One region of the Methylobacterium sp. Gmos1 genome, then DNA from elsewhere that is predicted to be linked to it. Evidence: predicted binding sites of a transcription regulator. Region 1 holds the regulator's gene; each other region holds the start of a gene.
The links. The regulator PhoB, encoded in region 1, activates phosphate uptake and scavenging genes when phosphate is short. The targets are predictions, from matches to a motif close to TGTCATNNANCTGTCAT.

Region 1 (4,743 bases):
CTGTGCATCGCCCGCACGGTGGCGCAGCGCCCGGAGGTGATCCTGTTCGACGAGCCGACCTCGGCCCTCGACCCGATCTCGACCGGCCGCATCGAGGAGCTGATCGAGCAGCTGCGCGGTGAGTTCACCATCGCCATCGTCACCCACAACATGCAGCAGGCGGCGCGCATCTCGCAGTTCACCGCCTTCATGTATCTCGGCGAGCTGGTCGAGTTCGGGCCGACCAACCGGCTGTTCATGAACCCGTCGAAGCGCCAGACCCAGGACTACATCACCGGCCGGTTCGGCTGAGGCTCACCGACTCGCTTCGCCGGCCCGGCCCTGCCGGGCCGGCGCGCCACACACGCCACCCTCATCGCGGGGAGTCGCAATCCATGTCGAGCCACATCGTCACCTCCTACGATCAGGAGTTGCAGAACCTCCGGCGCAGCATCTCGGAGATGGGCGGCATCGCCGAGAAGATGGTGGCCGATTCCGGCCAGGCGCTCTTGCGCCGCGACGCCGCCCTCGCCCAGGCGGTGATCGCCGCCGACCAGCGCCTCGACGGGCTCCAGCGCGAGATCGAGGAGAAGGCCATCCTCCTCATCGCCCGGCGCCAGCCGCTCGCCGTCGACCTGCGCGAGACGATCTCGGCGATCCGCGTCTCGGGCGACCTCGAGCGCATCGGGGACCTGGCCAAGAACGTCGCCAAGCGCGTCGTGGCCATCGCCGACCAGGTCCAGCTCCAGAAGATCGTCGTCGGCGTGGAGCACATGAACGAGCTGGTCCAGGGCCAGCTCAAGGACGTGCTCGACGCCTACGCCACCCAGGACACCGTCGTCGCCCTCGACGTCTGGGCCCGGGACGGCGGCATCGACGCGCTCTACACCTCGCTGTTCCGCGAGCTCCTGACCTACATGATGGAGGATCCGCGCAACATCACGTTCTGCACGCACCTCCTGTTCTGCGCCAAGAACGTCGAGCGCATCGGCGACCACACCACCAACATCGCCGAGACCATCCACTACCTCGCCACCGGCGAGACCCTGCCGACCGATCGTCCGAAGAACGACCGGTCGAGCTTCGCCACCCTCGACAACCAGACCGAGGTCTGAGGCGGCAGGCCCGCCGGGCTTCCGGTCCGGCGGGCCTTTTCCTGCCATCCATCCTCCGCCGCCCGAAGTAATCCGCGATGAGTACCCGCATCCTGATCGTCGAGGACGAGGAAGCCCTCACCCTCCTCCTGCGCTACAACCTCGAGGCCGAGGGCTTCGAGGTCGACGCCGTCGCGCGCGGCGACGAGGCGGATATCCGCCTGCGCGAGCAGGTGCCCGACCTCGTCCTCCTCGACTGGATGATGCCGGGCCTGTCGGGGATCGAGCTGTGCCGGCGCATCCGCGCCCGCCGCGAGACCGAACGGCTGCCGGTCATCATGCTGACGGCGCGGGGCGAGGAGGGCGACCGGGTGCGGGGGCTCGCCACCGGCGCCGACGACTACATCGTCAAGCCGTTCTCGGTGCCCGAATTGCTGGCGCGGGTGCGCGCGCTGCTGCGCCGCTCGAAGCCCGCCCACGTCGCCGACCTGCTGGTGGCCGGCGACATCGAGCTCGACCGGGTCAGCCACCGGGTGCGCCGCGACGGCCGCGAGCTGCATCTCGGCCCGACCGAGTTCAAGCTGCTCGAATTCCTGATGCAGAGCCCCGGCCGGGTCTTCTCGCGCGAGCAACTGCTCGATGGCGTGTGGGGCCACGACGTCTACATCGACGAGCGCACGGTCGACGTGCATATAGGCCGCCTGCGCAAGGCGATCAACCGTGGCCGCGACAGCGACCCGATCCGCACCGTGCGCGGCTCCGGCTACTCCTTCGACGAGATGTTCGCGCCGGAGCCGTGAGGCTGCCCCTTCGAGACGAACGGAGCAATCTCGACGGCTCGACCATCGGTTGCTCCACCTCCGCGTCATCCCGGGGCCGGGATAGCGGAACCCGGGATGACGCGGCCTCGCCGAATCCCTTCCGGGCGAGCCGCCGGACAGGATTCGTTAGGATTTGAGCGATATCGTCGACGCGTTGGAAGGCATCGCGGCGGAAGCGGCGCGGCGCCGCCTCCGTGTCCTCCGGTGGAACGCGGCCCCTAGCGGAACCCGACGACCTTGCGGTCGCGCCTGCGCTCGGCGGCGGGCTGGTAGGCTAGGCGGCTGTGGTGGGTGCAGTAGGGCAGGCCGGTGATGGCGCGGTCGCCGCAGAAGCGGAAATCGGGCGTCGACGGGTCGCCCATCGGCCAGCGGCACATGAATTCCCGCAGCTCCATGATGGTGACGCGGGCGCTCTCCGGCAGCGCGTCTCCGACAGCGGGCGGCGTGGCCTGATACAGGGCCAGCGCCGGCGGCGCCGGGGCGAGCACCGATGGGGTCTCGCCGGCCGTGCCGGCGGACTCGCCCTCGGCCCGGGGACGGCGGCCGGACGGCGCGGCGCCGTTGGCCTTCACGATGCGCCCGGCGAGGCCGAGGCGGTGGACCTTGCCGATGACGGCGTTGCGGGAGACGCCACCGAGCTCGGCGGCGATCTGGCTGGCGCTGCGGCCGTCGCTCCACAGCCGCTTGAGAAGCTCGACGCGTTCCTTCGTCCAGCCCGGACCCGCATCCATCATCGCCGCCTCCACTCCCCCGACATCACCCATGGAATCGGCACGCAGCCGCGAGCGGCACGCCGTTCGGCCGCGCGGTGAATCCGTCCGATCCTGCTGGTGATCGCCGCCACGCCTGGAGCGGTGGCGACGGGGGTGAACCTACAGGACGGGCTAACACCCGCGCAAGAGTCCGCCCCCCGCCGAGTCGGTTTTTCCCCGCGGCCTCACGGCGGCCGGGACCCGGCCGGGTCGCGCCGCCGGAGCCGGGCAAGGCGCGGCCCTACCGGAGCGCGCCGCGGGCTTACCCTTACCCATCAATGGGTTGCCACGGCGCCCCGGAGAGACCGGCATACCGGGGTACCGCATGATCGCAGGTTGCGCCGTCCTCGCGGCTCCCGACGCGCGGAGGTCGTCGGTGCGGTCTTCGACAAGCGTGGCCGCAGCGCCACGGCCCGGGCCGGCCGGCCGGCGATCGCCGCGCCCCGGAACGTTGCCGGGGGCCGGGGCGGGGCCTATCTTGGAACGACCAACAGGGCCGACGCCAGCACCGACGGCCGCCCCGGGAGACCTCATGCGATCACTCCTCGCGTGCGTCCTGCTCGCGCTCTCGTCGCCCGCGATGGCGGCGGAGGCCGTGCACCTCGCGCCCCACCGCGCCGTCTACGACCTGTCCCTGTCCGGCAGTTCCGGCACCCGCGCGGTCGAGAGCGCCCGCGGCCGGATCGTGTTCGATTTCACCGGCGACGCCTGCAAGGGCTTCGCGCTGCAGTACCGGCAGGTCACGGTGCTGGAGAGCTCGGAGAGCGGCACCCGCACCTCCGATCTGCGCAACACCACGTTCGAGAGCGGCGACGGGCGCAGCTTCCGCTTCCGCACCCAGTCCGACCTCAACGGCAAGGCGGCGGCCCCGGTCGACGGCAATGCCGAGCGCGGCGACAAGGGCCTCGACGTCACCCTCAAGCAGCCCAAGCGCGGCGAGATGGCGGTGCCGGGCGAGGTGCTGTTTCCGGCCGCCCACATGAAGCGGCTGATCGAGGCTGCCCGGGCCGGGCAATCCACTGTCGCCGTCAAGGTGTTCGACGGCTCGGATGACGGCCGCAAGGTCTACGACACCTTGGCGGTGATTGGTCCGCAGCGCGTCGCGGCCAAGCCCGAGACATCAAAGCCCGAGGCACCCAGGCCCGAAGCACCCAAGCCCGCCGCGCCCGATGCGCCGAGAGCCGATGCTCCCAAGCCCGACGCGCTCAAGCCCGCCTCCGCTCCGGTCGAGGCGCCGTTGCGCGAGGGCGCGATGGCGGCGATGCCGCACTGGCCGGTGACGCTGAGCTACTTCTCGCCGGGGGAGGGGGAGCGGACCCCGGTCTACGTCCTCGCCTTCGACCTCTACGAGAACGGTGTCAGCGGCGCGCTGCGCCTCGATTACGGCGAGTTCTCGCTCAAGGGCGAGCTGTCGCGCATCGACCTCATGCCGGAGAGCAAGGACTGCAAGTAGGGCGGCGACCTCCGGCGCCGTCAGCGCGGCTCCCGCTCCGGCGGCTCCTTGCCGCGATGGTCCTTGCCGGGAGGCCCCCCGGCCTGCGGCGCGAAGCCGAGCCCGCGCTGCACGGCGGTCGCGCCGAAGCGCTCGCGCAGGGCGTCGATCGCCGCCGCCCGGCTCGCCTCGCGCACCGCCGAGACGTCGGCGAGGTCGCCGCGGTCGGCGTGGGCCGCGTCGCAGAGATCGCCGGCCCCGACGCCGATCAGCCGGTAGGCGGTGCCGTCGCAGGAGTCGCGCAGCAGCGCCTCGGCCGGGCGAAACAGCCGCTCGGCGACCTGCGTCGGCGCCAGCCCCGAGCGGGTGCGGGTGCGCAGGCGAAAATCCCGATCCTTCAGCTTCAGGGTGACGCTGCCGGCGGCGAGCTCGGCCCGCTTCAGGCGCCGCGCCACCGTCTCGCACAGCCGCCACAGCACCGGCCGCAGGGCCTCGAAGGCGCGCAGGTCCTCCGCGAAGGTGGTCTCGCCCGAGATGCTCTTCGCTTCCCGCCGCGGCTGCACCACGCGCCGGTCCTCGCCGCGCGCGAGCGCCAGGAGGCGGGCGGCGTCGCGCCCGAGGCTCGCATGCAGCCGCTCGGGTGCGATCCGGCCGATCTCGCCGAT
Region 2 (4,743 bases), on a different contig from region 1:
GCAGGGCCTCCGGCAGGGCGCTGAAGGCGGTGACGCGCAGGAGCGGCCCCCCGGGGCCGAGCTGGCTGCGCACCAGCGTGGCGGATGCGGTGCAGATCCGGTCCCAGCCGCTGCCGCCCTTCGCGTCGGCGGCGTCCTGCACCGCCCGGATCTGCGCGAAGCTGCGGGCGAAGCAGTTGGCGACGAGGTCGTCCTTGTTGTCGTTGTGGTGGTAGAACGAGCCCTTGGTGACCTTGAGGAGGCCGGAGATCTTCTCGACCGAGGCGCCGCGATAGCCCTGCTGGTTGATGAGGATCGTGGCGGCGCGAAGGAACGCCTCGGGCGAGACCTCGCTCTCCTCCGGCGGCGCCTGCTCGGGCAGGAGGGCGGGGCGCCACGTCGAGCGCGGCGCGGCGAGGCCGTTCGTCAGGAGGTCGGTCATCCGGGCGCCGGCCCGGGCGTAGTCCCGCGGCTCGTAGCGGCCGATCCACAGCCGGGTCGAGTGGATCACCGAGAGCAGCAGGTGGGTGCGGGCGTTGCGGTCCGCCCGGTCGAGGCCGTCGTCGAACAGGCCGCGCAGGCGGCGAAACAGCGCGTTGTAGGCAAAGAACACGCTCTCGGCCTGGGGGGCGGGCAGGGCCCGCACGTCGTGGAGCACCGCGAGGTCCGGCTCCTCGCCCGCCGCCATCGCGGCCCGGTGGGCGACCATCAGGTCGAGGAGGCGGGCGAGCCGCGCCGGCCCGTCGGGCGCCGCCTCGGCCCGCGCCACCAGGGCGTCGAGCACCCCGATCGTGTGCAGGAAGCAGGCCGCCGCCAGGTCCTCCTTGCGGCGGTAGTAGTAGGTCACGCTGTTCGTCATCAGCCCGACGCTGCGGGCGACGTCGGTGAGCGTCGTGCCCTTCACGCCGGCCTCGTTGATCAGGGCGGCGGCGGCGTGGAGGATCGCGTCGCGCTTCTGGGCGTAGCGCCGGGTCTGGCGCGGCGCCGCGTCGGGAACGGGCGCGGTCTCGGGATCGAGGCTGCGGGGCATGGGGGGATTGAGCACTGTCGCGGGCCCCGTGACAAGCCGGTGATTCGTCGGGGCCACTCTCCCGCCCGCGTCGTCACGCCGTCGTGCCGTAATGCTCCCGGTACCAGGCGACGAAGGCGGGGATGCCGGCCTCGACGGGGGTTGCCGGCACGTAGCCGACGAGGTCGCGCAGGAGATCGGTGCTCGCCTCCGTCCGCTCGACGTCGCCGGGGGGCAGGTCGCGCAGGTGGCGCACGGCCTTGCGGCCGAGCGCCGCCTCCAGGGCGTCGAGCATCGCCGAGACGCTGACCGGGCGGCCGCCGCCGATATTGACCATCCGGTAGGGCGCGACCGGGCTCAGGGTGTCGGCGGCCGAGACGCCGCCCGTGCCGGGCGGGGGAGGGGGGACGTCGACCAGCCTGACGATGCTCTCGACGAGGTCGTCGATGTAGGTGAAGTCCCGCACGGCGCGACCGTGGTCGTAGACCTCGATCGGTTCGCCGGCCAGGATCTTCCGGGTGAACAGGAACAAGGCCATGTCGGGCCGGCCCCACGGCCCGTAGACGGTGAAGAACCGGAACGCGGTGGTGGGGATCTTCCACAGGTGGGCGTAGGAATGCGCCATCGCCTCGCCGGCGAGCTTCGAGGCGGCGTAGATGGTGAGCGGCCACACCGCCAGGTCGGTCTCGCGGAACGGCACAGCCTGGTTGCCGCCATAGGCCGAGGAGGTCGAGGCGAAGAGCAGGTGGCGCACCGGATGCGCCCGGCAGCCCTCCAGCACCTGGAACGTGCCCACCACGTTGCCCGAGACGTAGGCCTCCGGGTGCTCCAGGCTGTAGCGCACCCCGGCCTGCGCGGCGAGGTGCACCACCACGTCGGGCCGCGCCTCGGCCATCAGCGCCATGAAGGCGCCGGGCTCCTCCAGCATGAAGGCGTGGGACGAGAAGCCGGGCAGGGCCGCGAGGTGGGCCAGCCGCGCCTCCTTCAGGGCGACGTCGTAGTAGTCGGTCAGCCCGTCGACCCCCACGACCTCGTGGCCGGCCTGGAGCAGGCGCCGGGCGCAGTGGAAGCCGATGAAGCCGGCCGTGCCTGTCACGAGGAAGCGCATGGCGGGTCCTTGGGGCGCGTGGCTCGCGGGCCCGAGTGCCCGCCGGGGGCGGTTACACGAGGGCGGGCCGGGTTGCCAGACCCGCGCGCCGCCCGCGGAACACGCACTCTCAGAACACGTGCCGCAGGCCCCAGTACAGCACGCCCGCCAGCGTGATCGCCGCCGGCAGGGTGAGGATCCAGGCGAGCGCCAGGTTGCGCACCGTCGCCGTCTGCAAGCCGGTGCCGTTGGCCCACATCGTGCCGGCGACGCCGCTCGACAGGATGTGAGTGGTCGAGACCGGCATGCCGTAGGCCTCGGCGAGCCCGATCGTGCCGGCGGCGACCGCTTCCGCCGACGCTCCCTGCGCGTAGGTCAGGTGCTGCTTGCCGATGCGCTCGCCGACCGTGACGACGATCCGCTTCCAGCCCACCATCGTGCCGAGGCCTAGCGCCAGGGCGACCACGACCTTGACCCAGGTCGGGATGTAGCGGGTGCCGTCGTCGAGGGTGCGCTGGTAGTCCTTGAGGGTCGTCTTCTCCGTGTCGGAGAAGGGCGAGTGCTCGCCGGTGAGGAGCCGCACCGCGTCGCCGGCGAGGTACATGTCGTTGCGCAGGTTCTGCGTCGCCTCCGCCGGCACGTGCCGGATGGCGCCGTAGTTCTTCACCTCGGTGGCAATGTCGTCCGCAAGGCCCGCGAGCGCCGCGAGGCCGTCGGGCGCCGCGAGGGCCTTGGCCGGCGATTCCGCCTTCAGGGCCTCGCCGATCCTCGCCCGGGCGCCGGCGGGGTCGGGCACGGCGGCGGAGCCGGCATGGTCGCGAAACACCCGGCTCGCCCCTTGCGAGCCCTGCACGAAGGCCGGGGTGCTCGAATCCGGCATGGTGCGGTTGAGCGCGTAGGCGGTGGGCGCGGCGCCGATCAGGATCAGCATGATGAGCCCCATGCCCTTCTGGCCGTCGTTGCCGCCATGCGCGAAGGACACGCCGGTGCAGGTCAGGATCAGGAGGCCGCGGATCCACAGCGGCGGCGACGCCTCTCCCTCGGGCGCGCGGTAGAGGTCGGGCCGCCGCACCAGGCGCTTGAGCGCCAGCAGCAGGAGGGCGGCGCAGACGAAGCCGACGATCGGGCTGAACAGGAGCGATTCGAGCACGTTCAGGGCCTGGCCCCAGGCGACGCCGGAGGCGGCGTGGCCCGGCGCCATCAGCTGGTTGGCGAGACCCACGCCGATCACCGAGCCGATCAGCGCGTGCGAGGAGGAGTTCGGCAGGCCGAGCGCCCAGGTGCCGAGGTTCCACACGATCGCCGCGAGCAGCAGCGCGAAGATCATCGCGTAGCCGGCGCCCGAGCCGACCTGGAGGATCAGCTCCACCGGCAGCAGCGTCACGACGCTGTAGGCCACCGCCCCCGTCGAGGCCATGACGCCGAGGAAGTTGAACGCGCCCGACCAGACCACCGCGACGACCGGCGGCATCGAGTGGGTGTAGATCACGGTCGCCACCGCGTTGGCGGTGTCGTGGAAGCCGTTCACGAACTCGAAGGCGAGGGCGATCACCAGGGCGAGGCCGAGGAGCGCGAAGGCCCCGATGGCGAGCGGCGGCTGGCCGGCCCGCTGCATGTCGGAGACGAGGTTGTAGCCGCCATAGGCCAGGCCCGCGGCGAGCACCGCCAGGAAGCCGACCGTCGCCGCCGGATGCAGGCCGTGGTCGAGGCGGGGGCCGGGGCGGGCGCGAGCGGGCGCCGCGCCGGCGCGGTCGGGGGCGAGGGCGGCGTCTGACATGCGGTGAGGCTCCTCGCGACCCTGCCTTGCGCCGGCTCGGGCGGTCTCGCCGCGGGCGCCTGTGCGACCAAAGGATAGGAGCTGTGGATGGCAAGTCGATGACGGCGCCGGAACCGGCCCGGCCGCGCGCGGACCCGTCCGGGGTGAGGAAAAACAGGGGTAAATGCTTAGGGGGCTTGCGTTCTGCGCAACGCAACCCCAAATTCGGATGATCACCGCTGCCCTGTGACGCGTGTGCGCACGGGTCTCTCAGGGCCGCGGTACCCATGGGGGGCGGAATCCGGTGACGGACCTGCCCGCCACGAACCGGCCCGGTACCCTCCTGGTCGAGGGTGACGCAAGGCCAGCGAGTCAGTACCCGATGAACCAGCTCGTGCGCATGTCGCATATCGTGACCGCAGACACCGTCGAGGAGCCCTCCCCGAGCCTCCGGGTTCCGTTCGCCCAATCGGGCGCCTTCGTGTGCAAGTTCATCATCGGCGAGCCGAACGACCGTGCGGTCTGCTGCGGCGCGCCGGTGCAGGACGGCAAGAGCTGGTGCGCCTTCCATCGCCGGATCGTCTTCGAGCCGACCCGGCCGGGGCGGCTGCGCTAAAGCATTTTCCGACGAAGTGGATACCGGTTCGTCGAAGAAAATGCGGCAAAACCAATAACCTAGAGCATCGTCCGATCGCACCGCGATCGGACGATTCTCTAGCAAAGTCCGGCCGGGACCGCTACCCGTCCCGCGCCGTTTTCGCCTCCACCCGTCTCAGGCCGCCCGGCCGTAGATCGGGAAGGCTTCCTGCCGGCCGCGCAGCGGCTGGCGGCTGACCTCGTGCCACTCCGTCCCGGAGGCCCGCGCCGCGTCGAGCGCGGCCTGCGACACGAGCGTGGTGGTCCCGAAGGTCT
Region 3 (4,743 bases), on a different contig from region 1:
AGGGCGGCACTCCCGAGCGGCCAGCCGCAGACCGCCCGGACGTGCTGGGCGAATTGCGAGGTCTCGGCCCCCTCGATGGTCCAGTGGCCGGAATTGTGCACCCGCGGGGCGATCTCGTTGACCACCACGCTCGCGCGCCCGTCCGCCCCGCGCACCAGGAACATCTCGACCGCGAGCACGCCGACATAGCCGAGGGCGTCCGCGATGGTACGGGCGATCGCGATCGCCTCCGCGGCGGTCTCCGGCGCCATGCCGGGGGCCGGCACGACCGTGCGGGCGAGGATGTGGTGGCGGTGCTCGTTGGCGCAAGGGCTGAAGGCCGAGAAGCCGCCTTCCGCGTTGCGGGCGGCCACCACCGACACCTCGGCCTCGAAGGCGACGAAGCCCTCCAGGATGCAGGGCTGGTCGCGCAAGCTGGCCATCACGGCGGCGGGGTCGGCGACGGTGTCGCGCAGCATGACCTGCCCCTTGCCGTCATAGCCGAAGCGCCGGGTCTTCAGCACCGCCGGCAGGCCGATCTCGCGGACGGCCTCCGCGAGGCCCGCCGCGTCGTCCACCGCCCGGAACGGCGCCACCGGGATGCCGAGGCCGGCGACGAAGCTTTTTTCCGTCAGCCGGTCCTGCGTGGTGGCGAGCGCCGAGGCGCTGGGATGCAGCGGCCGGCGCGCGGCCAGGATCTCGGCCGTCGCGCTCGGGATGTTCTCGAACTCGTAGGTCACCACGTCGACGGCGTCGGCGAAGGCCTGGAGCGCCGCCGCGTCGTCGTAGGGCGCGACCGTGCGCCGGCCCGCCACCTCGAAGGCCGGGCTGTCGGGATCGGGGCAGTAGACGTGGACCTTCAGCCCGTACTGCGCCGCCGCGACCGCGATCATGCGGCCGAGCTGGCCGCCGCCGATGATTCCGATGGTCGCGCCGGGCGCGATGGAGGGCGTGCGGCTCACGGGGCGCTCGTGTCCGGGTGCTCGGCCACCGCCGCGCTCTGGCGGGCGCGCCAGGCGTCGAGGCGCTGGGCGAGGTCGTCGTCGGTGAGCGCCAGGACGGCGGCGGCGAGCAGAGCCGCGTTGACGGCGCCGGCCCGGCCGATGGCGAGCGTGCCGACCGGGATGCCGGCCGGCATCTGCACGATCGACAGCAGGCTGTCCTGGCCCGAGAGCGCCTTCGACTCGACCGGCACGCCGAAGACCGGCAGCGGCGTCATCGCGGCGGCCATGCCGGGCAGGTGGGCGGCACCCCCGGCGCCGGCGATCACCACCCGGAACCCGGCGGCCTTGGCGCCCTTGGCGAAGGCGACCAGTCGGTCCGGGGTGCGGTGGGCCGAGACGATGCGGGCCTCGTAAGGAATGCCGAGCGCGTCGAGGGTCTCGGCGGCGTGGCGCATCGTGGCCCAGTCGGACTGGCTGCCCATGATCACCGCGACGGGGGGCGCTGCCGCCATCGTCAAGCGCATCCTCTAGAAAGCGCTGCTAAGCCGCGAGCGGGCCGCAGCCGATCGTTTTGCAGTAGCGGTGCGTTTGCATTCGCGCAAGCCGAGGCGCCTTCGTGCAAATGCCCGGCGGCCGGCCCGGCCCAGACGCCGTCGTCAGGCGATGATGTCCGGGGTGAGCTGGTCCTCCAGGAAGGAGATGCGGTCGCGCAGCGCCAGCTTGCGCTTCTTGAGACGCTGGAGCTGGAGGCGGTCGCCGGCCATGACCCCCGACAGGGCCTCGATCGCGTCGTCGAGGTCGCGATGCTCCTCCTTCAGACGCGCCAGCTCGGTCTCGTACTCCGCCGTCGATTCCGCACTCAACTCGAACGCCATCGCCGCCCCAAGCCCTGGAGATAGGCCCCGAGCATGAACCACGCCCCGCCCTGCGGCAAGGGCGCGGCCGGGGTTGTGCAGCCCCTCTGCGGGCCGGCCCGGCGGCCGATTACGCAGGTGCAGCATCAAATACCTTCGACATCGGCCGCGGGCTGTGGCAGGCTGCGTATGTCACCTACATGACAGGAGGCAATGGCTGATGTCGCTGCACACGCATCTCACCGAGCTCGAGCGTAAGCACGAAGCCCTGGAGCGCGAAATTCAGGACGCAATCACCCACCTCTCCACCGACGACTTGCGAATTGTAGAGCTGAAGCGGCGAAAGCTTCACCTGAAGGATGAGATCAGTCGTCTGAGGACGACGTCCACCCGCGTGATGCACTAGCCCAGAAAAAGCCCTTCGTGCCGCCGCGCCAGCGTTCGACGCGGCGGCCCCTGCCTCTGAGGCATGACCTCGAAGGCGCCCATGACCTCAAGGCGCGACAGAGCGAGCGGCGGGGCCCCCCGAGGGCGAGCCCCCGGCCGGCCAGGCCCCGCGGCCCCTCACGGGGCGCCCGTCACAACGCCTTCGCCATCTCCCGCAGCACGAACTTCTGCACCTTGCCGGTCGAGGTCTTCGGCAGCTCCGTGAAGACCACGTGCCGGGGCACCTTGAACCCGGCGAGCGACTGGCGGCACCAGCCGATCAGCTCCTCGGCCGAGACCATCTCGGAGCCCTTGAGCTCGACGAAGGCGCACGGCGTCTCGCCCCATTTCTCGTCGGGCTTGGCCACCACCGCGGCGGCCGCCACCGCCGGATGCTTGAACAGGGCCTCCTCGACCTCGATCGACGAGATGTTCTCGCCGCCGGAGATGATGATGTCCTTCGAGCGGTCCTTGAGCTGGATGTAGCCGTCCGGGTGCTTCACCCCGAGATCGCCCGAGTGGAACCAGCCGCCGCGGAAGGCGGCCTCGGTGGCGCCCGGGTTCTTGAGGTAGCCGCGCATCACCACGTTGCCGCGGAACATCACCTCGCCCAGCGTCTCGCCGTCGGCCGGGACCGGCCGCATCGTCTCGGGGTCGAGAACGTCCAGCGCCTCGAGCGGCGGATAGCGCACGCCCTGGCGCGCCTTGCGGGCGGCCCGCTCGTCCTTGCCCAAGGCGTCCCAGTCGGCGTGCCACTCGTTCACCACCGCCGGGCCGTAGGTCTCGGTCAGCCCGTAGACGTGGGTGACGTCGAACCCGGCCTCGGCCATGCCGGCGAGCACCGCCTCGGGCGGGGGCGCCGCCGCGGTGAGGAACGAGACCCGGCGCGGCAGCGCCCGCCGCTCGGCCTCCGGGGCGTTGATGAGGAGCGACATCACGATCGGCGCGCCGCATAGATGCGTGACCCCGTGATCCGCGATGGCGTCGTACATGGCCTTGGCCCGCACCTGCCGCAGGCAGACATGGGTGCCGGCCACCACCGACAGGGTCCAGGGAAAGCACCAGCCGTTGCAGTGGAACATCGGCAGGGTCCACAGATAGACCGGGTGCCGGCCGAGATTGCCCGCCACCACGTTGCCGACGGCGAGCAGCGAGGCGCCGCGGTGGTGGTAGACCACGCCCTTCGGGTCGCCGGTGGTGCCCGAGGTGTAGTTGAGGGTGATCGCGTCCCACTCGTCGCCCGGCATCGCCCAAGGATGGGCGGGATCGCCCTCGGCGAGGAAGGCCTCGTACTCGATGGTGCCGAGGCGTTCGCCCGGGCCGTCGTATTCGGGATCGTCGTAGTCGATGACGAGCGGCGTCACCCCGGCCTGCCGCAAGGCCGGGCCCATGATGCGGGCGAATTCCCGGTCGGTGATCACCACCTTGGCCTCGCCATGGTCGAGGCAGAAGGCGATGATCGCGGCGTCGAGCCGGGTGTTGAGGGTGTTGAGCACCGCGCCGGCCATCGGCACCCCGTAATGGCACTCGATCATCGCCGGGGTGTTGGCGAGCATCACCGCCACCGTGTCGCCCCGCCCGATCCCGCGGGCCTTCAAGGCCGCAGCGAGGCGCCGGGAGCGGGCGTAGAGGTCGCGGTAGCTGCGCCGCAGGGCCCCGTGGATCACCGCCGTGTGGTCGGGAAACACCGTCGCTGCCCGCTCCAGGAAGGTGAGGGGGGTGAGCGGCTGGTGGTTGGCCGGGTTCCGGTCGAGGCCGTGGTCGTAGATCGACGAGGCGGTGGTCATGGCGGCACGCTCCGGGTTGGCGCTTCGAGGGGCGGTGTCGCACGCTCCCGGCGGGATGATGATCGGGTCATTGGTCGAATCAAGTCCCGCGGCGGGCCGAATTCCGTCGGACGATCGCGCGGGGACCGTGCGTCACCCCGGCAGGCGATACCCCGGGATACCGTCGATCCGCTCGGCCAGCAGGGCCTGCACGCGGTCGAGCCCGTCCCCCGGCAGCGACGCACCGGCAGCGAGGCCGTAGACCTCCCAGCCGACCGGGACGAAGCCGAGGCCGAAGCGCTCCGCCGCGGCGCGTGCCCCCAGGCCCGAATCGGCCGCCCCCGACGCGATCACCGCCGCCACCGCCTGATGGGTGAACTCCTCCAGCCCGTAGCCGACGATCTCGTCGGGCCGGATCCCGGCCTCGGCCAGCAGCCGGTCGAACCAGTCCCGGGTGCCCGAGCCCTTCTGGCGATTGACGAAGCGCGCCCGCGTGGCGCGCAGGTCCCCGGGACCGCCGAGCCCGAGCGGGTTGCCGGCGGCCACCAGCAGGCCCTGCTCGCGCTCGAACAGCGGGCGGACCCGGAAGGCCGGGTCGGCGACGAGGTCGGAAAAGGGCGGCCCGGCCGCGGCCGGGCCGATCGCCCCGCAATGGAAGCCCGCCGCGTCGGCGCGTCCGTCCATGAGCCGCATCACCGCGTCGCGGCTGCCCATCACGGCGACCTCGGCCCCGCCCCAGAGCGCCAGCACCTCCATCAGCAGGGGGTCGTGGCT

Region 2: ACS5PV_RS04710 (inorganic phosphate transporter) is a predicted target of PhoB. The motif match lies at 3,940-3,956, and genes of this name have one in related genera.
Region 3: ACS5PV_RS30525 (YdcH family protein) is a predicted target of PhoB. The motif match lies at 1,967-1,983, and genes of this name have one in related genera.

What each region holds. Positions count from the first base shown of each region.
Region 1 covers NZ_JBSNCC010000018.1:102,167-106,909, forward strand. The annotation lists gene pstB (phosphate ABC transporter ATP-binding protein PstB) at 1-291, shown strand, start outside; gene phoU (phosphate signaling complex protein PhoU) at 375-1,094, shown strand; gene phoB (phosphate regulon transcriptional regulator PhoB) at 1,172-1,873, shown strand; gene ACS5PV_RS26125 (GcrA family cell cycle regulator) at 2,113-2,628, opposite strand; gene ACS5PV_RS26130 (cell envelope integrity EipB family protein) at 3,179-4,099, shown strand; gene ACS5PV_RS26135 (DNA polymerase IV) at 4,120-4,743, opposite strand, start outside.
Region 2 covers NZ_JBSNCC010000002.1:338,716-343,458, forward strand. The annotation lists gene ACS5PV_RS04700 (TetR/AcrR family transcriptional regulator) at 1-1,009, opposite strand, end outside; gene ACS5PV_RS04705 (NAD-dependent epimerase/dehydratase family protein) at 1,083-2,096, opposite strand; gene ACS5PV_RS04710 (inorganic phosphate transporter) at 2,206-3,852, opposite strand; gene ACS5PV_RS04715 (GcrA family cell cycle regulator) at 4,214-4,447, shown strand; gene ACS5PV_RS04720 (CHASE3 domain-containing protein) at 4,604-4,743, opposite strand, start outside.
Region 3 covers NZ_JBSNCC010000030.1:28,824-33,566, forward strand. The annotation lists gene ACS5PV_RS30510 (5-(carboxyamino)imidazole ribonucleotide synthase) at 1-941, opposite strand, end outside; gene purE (5-(carboxyamino)imidazole ribonucleotide mutase) at 938-1,435, opposite strand; gene ACS5PV_RS30520 (YdcH family protein) at 1,580-1,798, opposite strand; gene ACS5PV_RS30525 (YdcH family protein) at 1,998-2,183, shown strand; gene ACS5PV_RS30530 (acyl-CoA synthetase) at 2,356-3,990, opposite strand; gene ACS5PV_RS30535 (substrate-binding domain-containing protein) at 4,123-4,743, opposite strand, start outside.